DNA from 2 places in the Psychrobacillus sp. FSL K6-2843 genome. Region 1 is predicted to be linked to the other one. Evidence: riboswitches for the same ligand, from Rfam matches in the RefSeq annotation. Region 1 holds a riboswitch; the other holds the start of a gene.
The links. A riboswitch is a leader RNA that binds a small molecule or an ion and turns the genes downstream of it on or off. The one in region 1 is predicted to bind thiamine pyrophosphate.
Positions count from the first base shown of each region.

Region 2: another riboswitch for thiamine pyrophosphate. It lies ahead of MKY94_RS01275 (YkoF family thiamine/hydroxymethylpyrimidine-binding protein); the one in region 1 lies ahead of tenA (thiaminase II).

Region 1 is NZ_CP152021.1:3,358,354-3,364,851, reverse strand. It holds gene MKY94_RS17110 (hypothetical protein) at 1-116, shown strand, start outside; gene rlmD (23S rRNA (uracil(1939)-C(5))-methyltransferase RlmD) at 244-1,605, shown strand; TPP riboswitch at 1,808-1,905, shown strand; TPP riboswitch at 1,965-2,062, shown strand; gene tenA (thiaminase II) at 2,136-2,825, shown strand; gene thiM (hydroxyethylthiazole kinase) at 2,866-3,549, shown strand; gene thiD (bifunctional hydroxymethylpyrimidine kinase/phosphomethylpyrimidine kinase) at 3,546-4,358, shown strand; gene thiE (thiamine phosphate synthase) at 4,349-4,960, shown strand; gene MKY94_RS17080 (DegV family protein) at 5,473-6,324, shown strand.
Region 2 is NZ_CP152021.1:242,320-248,817, forward strand. It holds gene MKY94_RS01260 (energy-coupling factor transporter transmembrane component T) at 1-484, opposite strand, end outside; gene MKY94_RS01265 (ABC transporter ATP-binding protein) at 474-1,838, opposite strand; gene MKY94_RS01270 (ECF transporter S component) at 1,831-2,412, opposite strand; gene MKY94_RS01275 (YkoF family thiamine/hydroxymethylpyrimidine-binding protein) at 2,405-2,995, opposite strand; TPP riboswitch at 3,072-3,179, opposite strand; gene MKY94_RS01280 (D-glycerate dehydrogenase) at 3,335-4,294, shown strand; gene MKY94_RS01285 (ABC transporter substrate-binding protein) at 4,821-5,816, shown strand; gene MKY94_RS01290 (ABC transporter permease subunit) at 5,877-6,498, shown strand, end outside.

The sequences.
Region 1 (6,498 bases):
TATTTTACAATCTTGAAGAGGCCGAGCAATTTGTAGCTCGGTTAAACAAAAGTATATTACCTGAGAAGCAGTGGACTGTCATAGAGGATTCATTAATGTTAAAGTTAAACGAGTAAGGAAATTTTCCTTACTTTTTTTTGTGGGTAAAAAAAGTGAGAAATTTAATACACTTAAGCTACCTGATACTATTGGACGCCTATATTTGATATAATAATATCCATTACACAAGAACGGAGATTTAAAGTGAACACACCAGTAAAAAAGAATGATCAGTTAGCGGTTTATATAGAGGATTTGACACATGATGGATCTGGCGTTGCTAAGGTCGACGGCTATCCACTATTCATACATGGTGGTCTGCCAGATGAAAAAGCGGAAGTACGTGTTTTAAAAACATTAAAGAACTATGGCTTTGCCAAATTATTAAATATTGTAGAGCCCTCCCCATTTCGTGTAGAAGCTCCATGTCCGGTATTTTATGAATGTGGCGGCTGTCAGCTCCAGCATATCAATTATGAAGGTCAGTTAAAATGGAAAGAAAATATGGTTCGAAATGTTATGCAACGATTAGGTAAGATTGATGCGCCAGTATTACCTGTAAAAGGAATGGACAACCCTTGGGAATATCGTAATAAATCTCAAATTCCATTTGGTTTAGCGGATGGAAAGGTGATTGCAGGGTTCTATCAGGCGAAGTCTCACAGAATTGCAGACACTCCAACTTGTTTGATCCAATCGGATGAAGCTGATCGATTGATGAGAGCATTCAAGGAAAAGGCATTAGAGCTAGATTTAGTCCCTTACAATGAAGACACAAAAAAAGGTCAGCTGCGTCACTTAGTAGTCCGTAAAGGCAGAGCAACTGGCGAAGTGATGGTCGTTTTAGTAACAAAGCATCCTAAGCTTTCAAAGAAGGAAGCAATTATTGAACTTATTAGAGAAGCAGAACCAAAAGTCACCTCGATTATGCAAAATGTCAATTCAAGAAATACGAACGTTATCTTTGGAGACGAAACAAACCTATTGTGGGGGAAACCAACGATTGAGGATTTAATCGGAGATGTCCGATTTGAAATATCTGCTCGTTCCTTTTATCAGGTAAACCCAGAGCAGACAGAAGTATTATATAAACAGGCACTCGATTATGCTCAGCTTTCAGGTGACGAGACAGTGATTGACGCTTATTGCGGAATTGGTACAATCTCTTTGTTCCTAGCACAAAGAGCGAAGCAAGTGTTGGGTGTAGAAATTGTCCCTCAAGCGATTGAGGATGCAAAAAGAAACGCAGAGCTAAATGGCTTCACTAACACATACTTTGAAGCTGGCCCAGCAGAGGAAGTCATTCCACGGTGGTACAAGGAAGGAAAAAATGCAGATGTTCTAGTAGTGGATCCTCCGAGAAAAGGCTGCGACGAAGCACTTCTGACGACAATCATAGAGCAACGCCCAAAACGTGTAGTTTATGTCTCATGTAACCCAGCAACACTTGCACGTGATCTTCGCATTTTAGAAGATGGAGGCTATAAGACACAGGAAATTCAACCAGTGGACATGTTCCCGCAGACGACACATTGCGAAGCTGTCGCTTGGCTGGAACTAGCATAAGTTTTCACAAACGAATTCTGATTTTGGAATTCGTTTTTTTTATTTTTCTCTTACCTAAATTAAGCCTGGAAGAAGCTCCTACTTATGATATAAATTCAATACATCTACTAGGGTCTTTGATTCATTTTTAAATTCGTACTTGAAACGTCGTGATTATTATCTTGTTTGCCGTGGTGCTTTCAGTTAAACTTAGTGTAATTAAATGAATTTGCAGGGGGACACGTTTGTGTTGAGAAGGTAAAACCTGACCCTTAGAACCTGGCTGTTAATACGGACGTAGGGAGCAAAGTACACGATGATCAATATGTACTTACTTAAGCTCCGCGTATTATTTACGTGGAGCTTTTCTTTTGCAAATACTTTAATTGCGGGGGGACACATTGTGTTGAGAAGGTTAAAACCTGACCCTTAGAACCTGACAGTTAACACTGGCGTAGGGAGCAATCATGGGTGTAGTCTACACTTTTTGGGCGTCTCTATTAGAGGCGCCTTTTTTGCACTTACGTCCACCAATTAAGGAGGACAAAAAAATGGAGTTTTGTGAAAAAGTTAGACAGGAGACGCAATTTTATTGGGAGGCTAGTTTTAACCATCCGTTTGTGCAAGGTATTGCTGATGGTAGTTTACCACTCGAAAAGTTCAAGTTTTATATGCTACAGGATGCGTATTATTTAAAGCATTACACAAAAGTCTTAGCTTTAGCAGCTGCAAAGGCAACAAATGATGAGGACATTCAGTACTTTTTAAACAGTGCGAGATTTATTCATGAAGCAGAGCTTGAGCTTCACCGTACAACTTTTCAAGACTTAAATGTAACGGCCGAAGAAATTGAAAATTTTGAGGTGGCACCAGCTACTTATAATTATGTGAGTCATATGTACAATGCAGTACATAATGGCGATGTAACAGAAGCATTTGCTGCTATATTACCTTGCCCTTGGCTCTATCAAGAAATTGGGCAACAGCTTAAGTATGCTCGTCCGAATATACCGCTGTATGCGCAATGGATTGCATTATATGCATCTGACGAAATGCTTCAATCGATCAATAAGCAAAAGTCGATGTTAAATCGTTTTGCGAAGGAACAGCCCATGAAACAAAAGGTTTTAAAGGCACATTTTGAAAAAAGCTGTTATTACGAGTGGATGTTTTGGGAAATGCCATGGACGATGCAAAATTGGACAAAAGGGGTGTATATGAATGAGCCTACAAAAAATTAATCTACAAAAACCTTTAGTGCATTGTATCACCAACTATGTCGTGGCCAATTTTACAGCAAATGGCTTACTAGCAATAGGAGCTTCACCTGTGATGGCCGATGCGGTTAAAGAAGCGGCGGAAATGGCATCAAAATCGAATGCGCTTTTATTAAATATCGGCACATTAAATGAACAGACAATAAAATCAATGCTTCTAGCAGGAAACAGTGCGAATGTGAAGAACATTCCTATAGTTTTTGATCCCGTCGGTGCAGGGGCAACGAATTTTCGATTAGAAACAACGATGGAAATATTACAACAACTTAAAATTAATCTAATTCGGTGTAATGTCGGAGAACTCGCGGCTATTGCAGGTGTTACCTGGCAAGCAAAAGGCGTCGATAGTGGCGTGGGTGAACTTGATGTAGCTGAGACGGCCATGCATGTTGCAAACAAATATAACTGTCTTGTGATTGTGACAGGTGAGCAAGATGTGATTACAGATGGTATCAGAATAGAATGGATCGTAGGTGGTCATGAAAAGGTAACGAAAATGACAGGAAGTGGCTGTCTATTAAGTGCCCTTTGTGCAGCAGAGCTCGCAAGCTGTGAAAATGAATTCGAAGATCTTGCGAATCTACTTCGTGATTATAAACAAGCAAGCTCAAATGCGTATTCAACGATTGGGACATTCCATATGAATTTTCTAAATCAACTTGAATATTTAGCGGAGGGACACCAATGATTACATTAACGATAGCGGGTTCAGATAGTGGAGGCGGAGCAGGCATTCAGGCAGATATTAAAACGTTTCAAGAGCTTGGTGTATTTGGTACAAGTGTTATCACTGCCTTAACCGCCCAAAATACGTTAGGTGTACAGGGCATTTTTCCAACAACAGTACAATTTGTAGAAGCACAATTGAAGGCGGTCCTTGAAGATTTTAATGTGACAGCGATTAAAACAGGCATGTTATTTAATTCAGAGATTATTGAGTGTGTCGCTGCTACACTTAAAAATAGAGGCTTACCTCTTATCGTTGACCCTGTGATGATTGCGAAGGGCGGCGCCAGCTTGCTTCAACAAGAGTCTATACAAGCTCTTAAAAATAAGCTGCTACCCATTGCAACTGTTTGCACACCAAATATACCAGAAGCCGAGGTCATAAGTGGTCGCTCCATTCATACGGAACAAGAACTATTTCTAGCTGCTCAAGATATTATCTCCCTTGGGGTACAATGTGTGGTTATGAAAGGTGGACATTTAGCTGGTGACAAAGCGATTGATGCGGTGTTTATAAAAGGGGAGGTTCCTTTTGTCTTAGAAACGAATCGATTTGAAACTAAACATACGCACGGAACAGGCTGTACATTTTCAGCAGCATTAACAGCAGAAATAGCAAAAGGAAAATCTTTGCAAGAAGCCGTTTTGGAAGCGAAAAAATTTGTCCATTTAGCGATTGGCAATCCATTAAATATTGGGCATGGTTTTGGTCCAACGAATCATTTTGCCTATCGTCAGCTTGAGGGGAAGTGTGATGTTGTATGTCACTAAATCTCGATAAATATTTTATTATGGGTACGATTAATTGTAGGCGTGATCCTTTAGTGGTGTTAGAAGCAGCATTACAAGCCGGTATTACGATGTTTCAATTAAGAGAAAAGGGTGAAAATGCACTTACTGGGGATTCCTATGTACAATTTGCACGTAAATGCCAAAATTTATGTCACGCTTACAAAGTGCCATTTCTAATAAATGACGATGTAGAGCTAGCCTTAAAGCTTAATGCTGATGGGATTCATGTTGGTCAGGATGATTTAAATATTGAAATGTTTCGTAAGCGTGCAGAAAATAAAATCATCGGTGTTTCTGTGCATACGATGGAGGAACTGGAAAAGGCGATTGCAAATGGTGCAGATTATGTTGGGATTGGACCCATTTTTGAAACATCATCAAAAAAAGATGCCGAACCACCAGCAGGGGTTGCATTTTTAAAGAAAGCAAGAACTGACTATCCGAATGTCCCCATTGTAGCAATTGGTGGTATTTCACCAACAAACAGTAGCATCGTACGTGAAGCTGGGGCTAATGGTGTTGCAGTTATTTCTGCCATTAGTCTTAGTGAAGATATTTGGAAGACTGTTAGAGAAATTTAAAGTGAATTTTCGTAGTTAATACAAATATAATTTGTTATAAAATCTATAACTTCATTAATCATTATACGCATTGAAGTATGAAGATAAATATGAAAAGGCTACCTTTAACTATAGCAAGTCCTAGCTAATTGCTTAAACCACTAGCATCAAAGTGTTGCCACATAATGCGAAGCAGTGGCATGGTTGGAATTAGTTTAAAGTAACTAAGCAGACGGTTTAGTAGTGCTATAATGCATTTCTAAACCGTCTGCTTTTATATTTATCCTATTTTTAATCAGATAAGAATGGGGATAAGTAAGTATTGTAGGATTAAACCGAAAAAGAATAGGTGGTTTTACGTCATTGCTAAGCTTAATACCTTGTTTTATCTGTCTAACTTAGTTTTAATATTCCATTACATATGGAAATCTTCTGATTATTAATCTGTATATTTTCCCCTTTTAGTGTATATTTAGGATAACTAAAATAAATAAGTACGCAGCATTGAATGCGTTATTTGAAGGGGATGTACTATGAGAAGGATAATTTTATCAACAGAGAGTGGAGCGGATTTACCGAAGGACCTGGTTGAAAAACATCAAATTCAAGTGGTACCGATGCACGTCATCATGGATGGGAAGGATTATTTAGATGGAGAGCTGCCTGTAGAGGAAGTCTTCGATTATCATAGTCGCACAAAAAAAATTCCATCTACAACAGCAACGAATACACATGAGTATCATGAGTTGTTTATGAAAATCAGAACTAATTTTCCTGAGAGCATCATTATTCACATTGGATATACGTCAAAAGCATCTGCTTCCTTTCAAAGTGCGTTAATTGCAGCGGAGGATTTTGAAAATCTTTTCCTAATTGATACGCTAAACGTGACAGGAGGATTAGCTGCAGTTGTGCTGTATGCTGCCAATTTAATGGAGGAAGAACCTTCCATTGATCATAATCAGCTAATAGAAAAAATAGAATCTATCGTTCCTAAAACAAAGCTGGCTTTCATACCAGGCAGTTTGGACTTTCTAAGATCGGGTGGGCGCGTAAGTAACATGGCTTATATTGGAGGGTCATTATTAAAAATAAAGCCCTGCATTGAGCTAAAAGAAGGAAAGCTTGTTTCCACTAGAAAGTATCGTGGGAAAATGAGCATCGTAGCGGAAAAGCTCATGCAAGATTACTTAAACCAATATGATATTGATAGAAAACAGCTGTATTTGATCTATTCTATCGGACTTGATGAAAGTATTAAGAGGCAAGTGGATGAAATCGCAAAGGAAACAGGCTTCGAAAATGTAACATGGATGCAAGCTGGTGCAATGATTTCTACCCATGCTGGACCTGGAGGCTTTGGGATTGCAGGGGTAGAAAATTAGAAAAAGTTCTGAAAAAACATCAATGAGTTATAAAGTTACTTATAAGTACTGGTCGCGTTGTGTGTCTAAGCGAATCAAGCACTTTCTTTAAAACTCACCAACATCTCCTATTTACCATATACACTAAACATATTGTGAAGTGGTCGCTAAGTTAAAATTAGGATAAGAAAAACG
Region 2 (6,498 bases), 1.0 Mb from region 1:
CTAGTATAAATTCATCCTTTAAGAGGGGTAGAAATTGATAACCAACCATAATTCCGTAAGCAATTTTTGGAGATAGTTTTAACTGCTGCATTAGGCTACGTATAAATATAATTGGATCGGTAGTTAAAGCAAATAACAAGCTTAGGCTAGAAAAAGCTAAAACGCGAAAGCTTAGGGACAAGGCGTGATTCAGTTGACTCATAGTTATTTCAACAGAACCGATAGACCAAAGAACAGGACCAGTCCTACTGTCTACAAATAAAAGAGTAGTCCAAAGATAGCCAAATGCTGCTATAAAAAATGGTAGCATCAGTAAGCCCCATTTTCTCCAGGATATATGGCTTAAAAAGATTTGCACCACAATAATACTTAACCAAAAAATAAGTGGAGTCCATGGATTGAAAAAAAACGCAAGTGTCAGCATGCAAATCATTACTATCACAAACTTAACAGACGGATTCATCCTATGTAGGCTAGTGTGCATAGAGAGCACCTCGTCTAGGTGAGAGTAATTGATGTTCTAGCAGTAAATCTTCTTTACCCCAAAAGCTGTCAGAGTGATATTTTCCTGTAATTGCTCCGTCTTTCATTAGTAAAATGGTGTCTGCAACCTTATAAGCAAACTCCATATCATGTGTAACAATTAGGAAGGTAGTACCTGCCTTAGAACGATTATCAATTACTTTAAACAGTTCGGCTAAAGTAGCGGAGTCCTGGCCAGAAGTAGGCTCATCCATCAGTATCACTTCACGATTCTGACAAAGCATAATGGCTATAGCTAGGCGCCTTTTTTGCCCATGACTGATTGAAAAAGGATGTGCATCTGAAACAGTAGATAAATTCAGTCGCTCCAACATTTCCTCCGTATTTTGAACACCACCGAAAGAAACCTCTTCCTTCACTTGCCCTGTAATAAACAAAAATTCTGGTGATTGAGGTACATAGCCTAACATGCTAGGCTTTACTTTGCCATTAGAGGGTAAAATACCTGAAAGAGCCTTCAATAATGTAGATTTCCCACTGCCATTTGGTCCAGCTAGCACTGCGATTTCTCCTTTATTTAAAGAGAATGAAGTTGGCTGTAAAAAATGCTTTGTACTAATATTTTCCACATGCAGAGACTTTTCTGCTTGAACCATGCTCTTCCTTTTGGTATAGCTTTCATACGGAATTCTATCTTCCTTTAACTTAATTGTTCGATGAAAGAAGTTGTCCCATAGGTCGAGTCTATGCTCAATCGCTAAGATGGTTATACTCGATTTTTGCTGAAGTAAGTCCAACCATTCAATATATTGTTTTGCGGTATACGGGTCCAGATGGGTGATAGGCTCATCTAACAATAATATTTCTGGCTCCATAATCATTGCACAAGCAGTGGCAACCCTTTGCTTCATACCTCCAGAAAGCGATTGAATGATGGAATGTCGATAATCCGTTAACCTAGTTAACTCCAATACTTCAGAAATCTTCGTCTCCATTTCTTCCCGTGCGACGAGTAAATTCTCTAAAGTAAAAGCAAGCTCTTCCTCTACAGTTGGCATACAAAATTGTGCATCGGGATCTTGAAATACTGTTGCGATACGATGATTGACCTCGCCAGGTCGATAGGAATCATTTTCTTTACCAAAAAGTTCTATTCTACCGGACACTATGCCATCGCAATTTTCTGGATAGAGACGATTGCACAAATAAAGTAAAGTGCTCTTTCCACAGCCGCTTGGTCCGGTTATGACGACACGCTCTCCTTTTTCGATAGACATAGAAAAGTTTGATAGAACAGCAGTATCCTTGTCTGGATAAGAAAAGGTGACATCTTCAAAATGGATAACTTTAGGCACGAATATCACCTTTTTTTGAACGCGAAATAGCATATCCTCTTAACGAACCAGTGGCAAGCAAGCCGTCAGCTACAGCTTTTCCACCTAAACCAGCAATGAGAGTTCCACTAAAAATACGAACAACTAGCATGAAAACTACATATCCAGTGGTATAAACGGCAAATCCTCCTAAGAAATAGCCATACACAAAGCTAAAAACTGCGGATCCTGCTCCCGCAAGCATTAAAACCCAAAGGTCAAACCGTTTGTAACGTGTAGCGGCGAATACAGCCTCGGCACCTAGACCTTGTATGACACCAGAAAGGATAAGACGTGGCCCGACGGCATTACCTAAAAGTACCTCTATTGCTGCTGCGATAGTTTCCGAGATAACCGCCGCCCCAGGTTTCCGAATGATGTACATACAGATAATTGAAACGATAAACCAAACACCAAAAATCCACTCATATGCGATTGGTCCGACGAAGCCAGACCAAATGTTTCCTACATGAAGGAAGAGTAAATAAACAATCCCAAACACTACTGCAAAGACCGACATTAAAACAATTTCTTTTAGCTTCCATGATTTAAGCATGGAGGTCATCTCCGTGAGAAGGGCTATTAATGCTCATCGATAAAGTCATCACTAAATGCTTGTGCTCTTCTGATCTAGCTCTGCTGAAGGCTGCCTCATAATAAGCAAACACGTCATGGATATCCCCATGAATCCCGCTAGCATAATGCATAGATTCATTGAATACACCCTTCACTTTAGCGTGCTCAATCTCTCTGTAGATCACATCCATATAGTTAGGATTGTTCATAGGGTATAAAGCAAATTGAGAAGAAACATATTGGTTTGTTTCATCCTTATTTGTCACTTTATCTCCCTTGTCTAAATAAACGTCAGCAGTGGTGTCGCCGGGACAACCCGCTGAAAATGTTCCAGAAAGAGCTACATGTACCCCTGTTTTGGCAGCATTCAGAGTAATAGATTTTGCCACATTAAATACATGAACTTGTTTTCCTCTGATAACGGTTGAGACATCATCCGTATGCATCCACACATTGGATACATCTGTATTCTGTAGTGCACCTTTAATAATACTTACAAATTCATTGCTCATCGGATGTAGGGAAAAACGAAACCCTACAATTGGACTTAAACCACATTCCATCCTAAAAACCTCCCTCAATTTTTTCATAAAAAAAAGCTACATCCGTGAAGATGCAGCCACTAACCCTTATGAAAAAAGGAAAGTCACCGCACTTCCTCACGCAGGTATTATCCTGATCGAGTAATAAGGGATCGGAGCTAAAAAGCTCTCATCACAGCCAAAGTGGGCACCCCTAGTGCAGAAACGGTATGTAGTTTTACAGTTGTGTATAAATTTACACAATTTGTTTTCTTTATGTGCCCACAGTATAGCGTATAAAAATATAATTGTAAATATGGTTGAATTCTTTTCTCTAATCGTCCATGCTTAAATTATCAGAAAACATAAGGAGGAAACTAAATGGACAAAATTTTTATTACTCGAAAATTACCGGAGGAAATTGTACAGCCATTAAGAGAAAAATTTGAGGTGAATATGTGGCACAGCGAGGAAACTCCAATGGATTATGAAGATATAAAAAAGGAAGCAAAGGACGTCCATGCCCTGTGGACTGTTCTCTCTGATAAAGTGGACCGGGAACTTATAGAAAGTCTACCGAATTTAAAAATTATCAGTAATCTAGCGGTTGGCTTCAATAATATTGATGTGGAAGCAGCGAAAGAAAAAGGGGTGATGGTAACAAATACTCCTGGTGTATTAACTGAGACAACTGCAGACCTAACCTTTGCGTTGTTATTGGCTACTGCTCGTCGTATTACCGAAGCAGAACAGGATATTCGTGCAGGTAAATGGAAATCATGGACACCGATGCAGCTGACGGGAATGGACGTTTTTGGAGCTACGTTAGGAATCATAGGCATGGGAAGAATCGGTGAAGCGGTAGCAAGACGTGCGAAGGGTTTTAATATGAAAGTCTTATATCATAATAGAACAAGAAAATTAGAGGCAGAGCAACAAAATAACTTTACATATGTGGAGCTAGAAACATTATTGCAAGAATCTGATTTTGTTGTAATATTGACGCCTCTAACTCCAGAAACTAAAAGGATGATTGGAAAAAAAGAGTTAGGATTGATGAAGGAAACCTCTGCTCTTATTAATGTTGCACGTGGCGGAATCGTAGATGAGCAATCCCTTTATGATGCCCTCCTAAATAAAAGAATATGGGCCGCTGGACTAGATGTTTTTGAGACGGAGCCTGTTCCTTTAGATCATCCACTCTTAACCTTGCCTAATGTTACAGTCCTCCCCCATATAGGCAGTGCAAGTATTCATACGAGACTTGCTATGATGCAAATAAATGCTAAAGCAATTGAAAATGTTTTAGAGGGACAAGAACCTGACAATCGAGTTGTTTAAAGGAAAAAAATTATAATCTAGGCTGCCATGAATCCAGTATTCATGGCATTTTTTATGAGGTAAGAAAGGTGTAAGTATGCGACGGGGATGGCTTATCGCTCACCCAACAGAAAGTGTCCACCTGAAATCAAGCTTACTATCCTATGTCCTAATCTAGTAGAAAGCAAGTGAGCATGCACTTTTCAATTAAAACTATACAAAAGCACTATCTATCAAATACTTGATAAAAATTACTGTTTTTAAACGAGAATATTGTACAATATTTACCTATTTATCTAATCGTATTGGTCTACTAAATTAATGCTAAATATTCAGATTAAAATAAAAAATTAACAACTATCTCTTTAAGTAATTTGCAATATACAAATTTGTTTAGTAGTATTAGTAGTTATAAATTAGGCGTCCTTTAAATTCAGTATTAGGAAGTTTAATTGTTTTGAAATTTTAGCAGTTATTTTATAGGTATTGAAGGAGGAACGATCGAACGTCTAATTTAAAAATTGAATGAAAAGAGGTAGTCAGACTAATGAAAAAAATTATGTTATTTTTTTCACTTTGCATGCTTTTAGTACTTACAGCTTGTGGTAACGAGACAAGCAAAGACAGTATTGAGGTGATTAAGTTTGCTGATGCAGGATGGGATAGTATACGCCTACACAACAGCATTGCTCAAACTATCATCGAAGAAGGTTATGGTTATGAAACCGAGGTAACAAGTGGAACAACAGCAGCTACGATGCAATCACTTGAAAAGGGCGACATAAATGTCTATATGGAAGTATGGACCGATAACATTAAAGATGTCTACGAAAAAGCAATTGAAAGTGGAAATATCATGAAGGTAGCTACTAATTTCGCTGATAACGCGCAAGGATTATATGTTCCAACTTACGTGATAGAGGGAGATGCAGAACGAGGAATTGAACCAATCGCTCCAGATTTAAAGACAGTTCAAGACTTAGAGAAGTATCCAGAAATTTTCCAAGATCCCGAAGATAGCAGTAAAGGCCGAGTGGTCGGAGCTCCATCTAGTTGGGTAGTAAGTGAGTATTTGGGGACGAAACTTGAAACATATGGCCTTGACGAACAATATAACTATCTAGCACCCGGCTCTGATTCTGCAATTGTTGCAGATTTAGCAGGAGCATATAAAAAAGGGGAGCCTTGGGTAGGATATTATTGGTCACCAACGTGGGTAACAGCTAGCTACGATTTAACTCTATTAGAAGACGCACCTTACGACGAAGCAAAATGGAATGAATCAAAAGGAACTGAGTTTCCACCAAATGATGTAGTTATTGCAGTTCATAAGGATTTACCAACACAAGCTAAGGACGTAGTAGACTTTTTAAGTAAATATGAAACTAGTAACGATTTAACGGAAAGTGCATTAGACTATATGCAGGAAAATGATGTTGAAGCAGATGAAGCCGCTATTTGGTGGATGAAAGAGTATGAAGATATTTGGACAGCTTGGGTGTCCGAAGAAGTGGCTGAAAAGGTAAAAGCTTCTTTGAAATAATTCATTACTTAATCTAACTAAAGAAAGGTGGTTGTGGCTGTACTTTTACAGTCCCATTCTATGACAGAATTTCCAAACGTACGATTTCCAATAGGGGATGTAGTAGAGAAATTCGTGGATTTTCTTGCCATGAATTTTGATGCATTCTTTGATTTTATCTTTATCATCTCGTCTTCCATGATTAAAGGTCTTGAGGCGGGTCTACTAGCAATTCCTTGGTGGTTATTTATTGTTATCATCTTTTTAATTGGATGGTTTTTTAATAATCTATATGGAGGACTGCTATATGCAGCATTTATCTTCTTAATTGGATCCTTTGATTTGTGGCCAGAAACAATGACCACCATTTCCATTGTTTTAATCTCCGTAATTTTGTCTCTTGTTATAGGCATACCACTAGGAGTTGGAATGGCTTTTAGTAAATCAATGTCCAGAATCATGCGTCCGATATTAGACGCGATGCAGACAATGCCAAGCTTCGTCTACTTAATACCAGTAATTTTCTTCTTTCCGCTCGGAAATGTACCAGCAGTTATTGCAACAATCATTTATGCATTACCACCAGTAATCCGTTTAACAGAATTAGGTATCCGAAGTGTAGATAAAGAGATTGTAGAATCTGCACAATCATTCGGCTCCTCTTCCTCTCAAATGCTCATGAAAGTACAACTACCACAAGCCT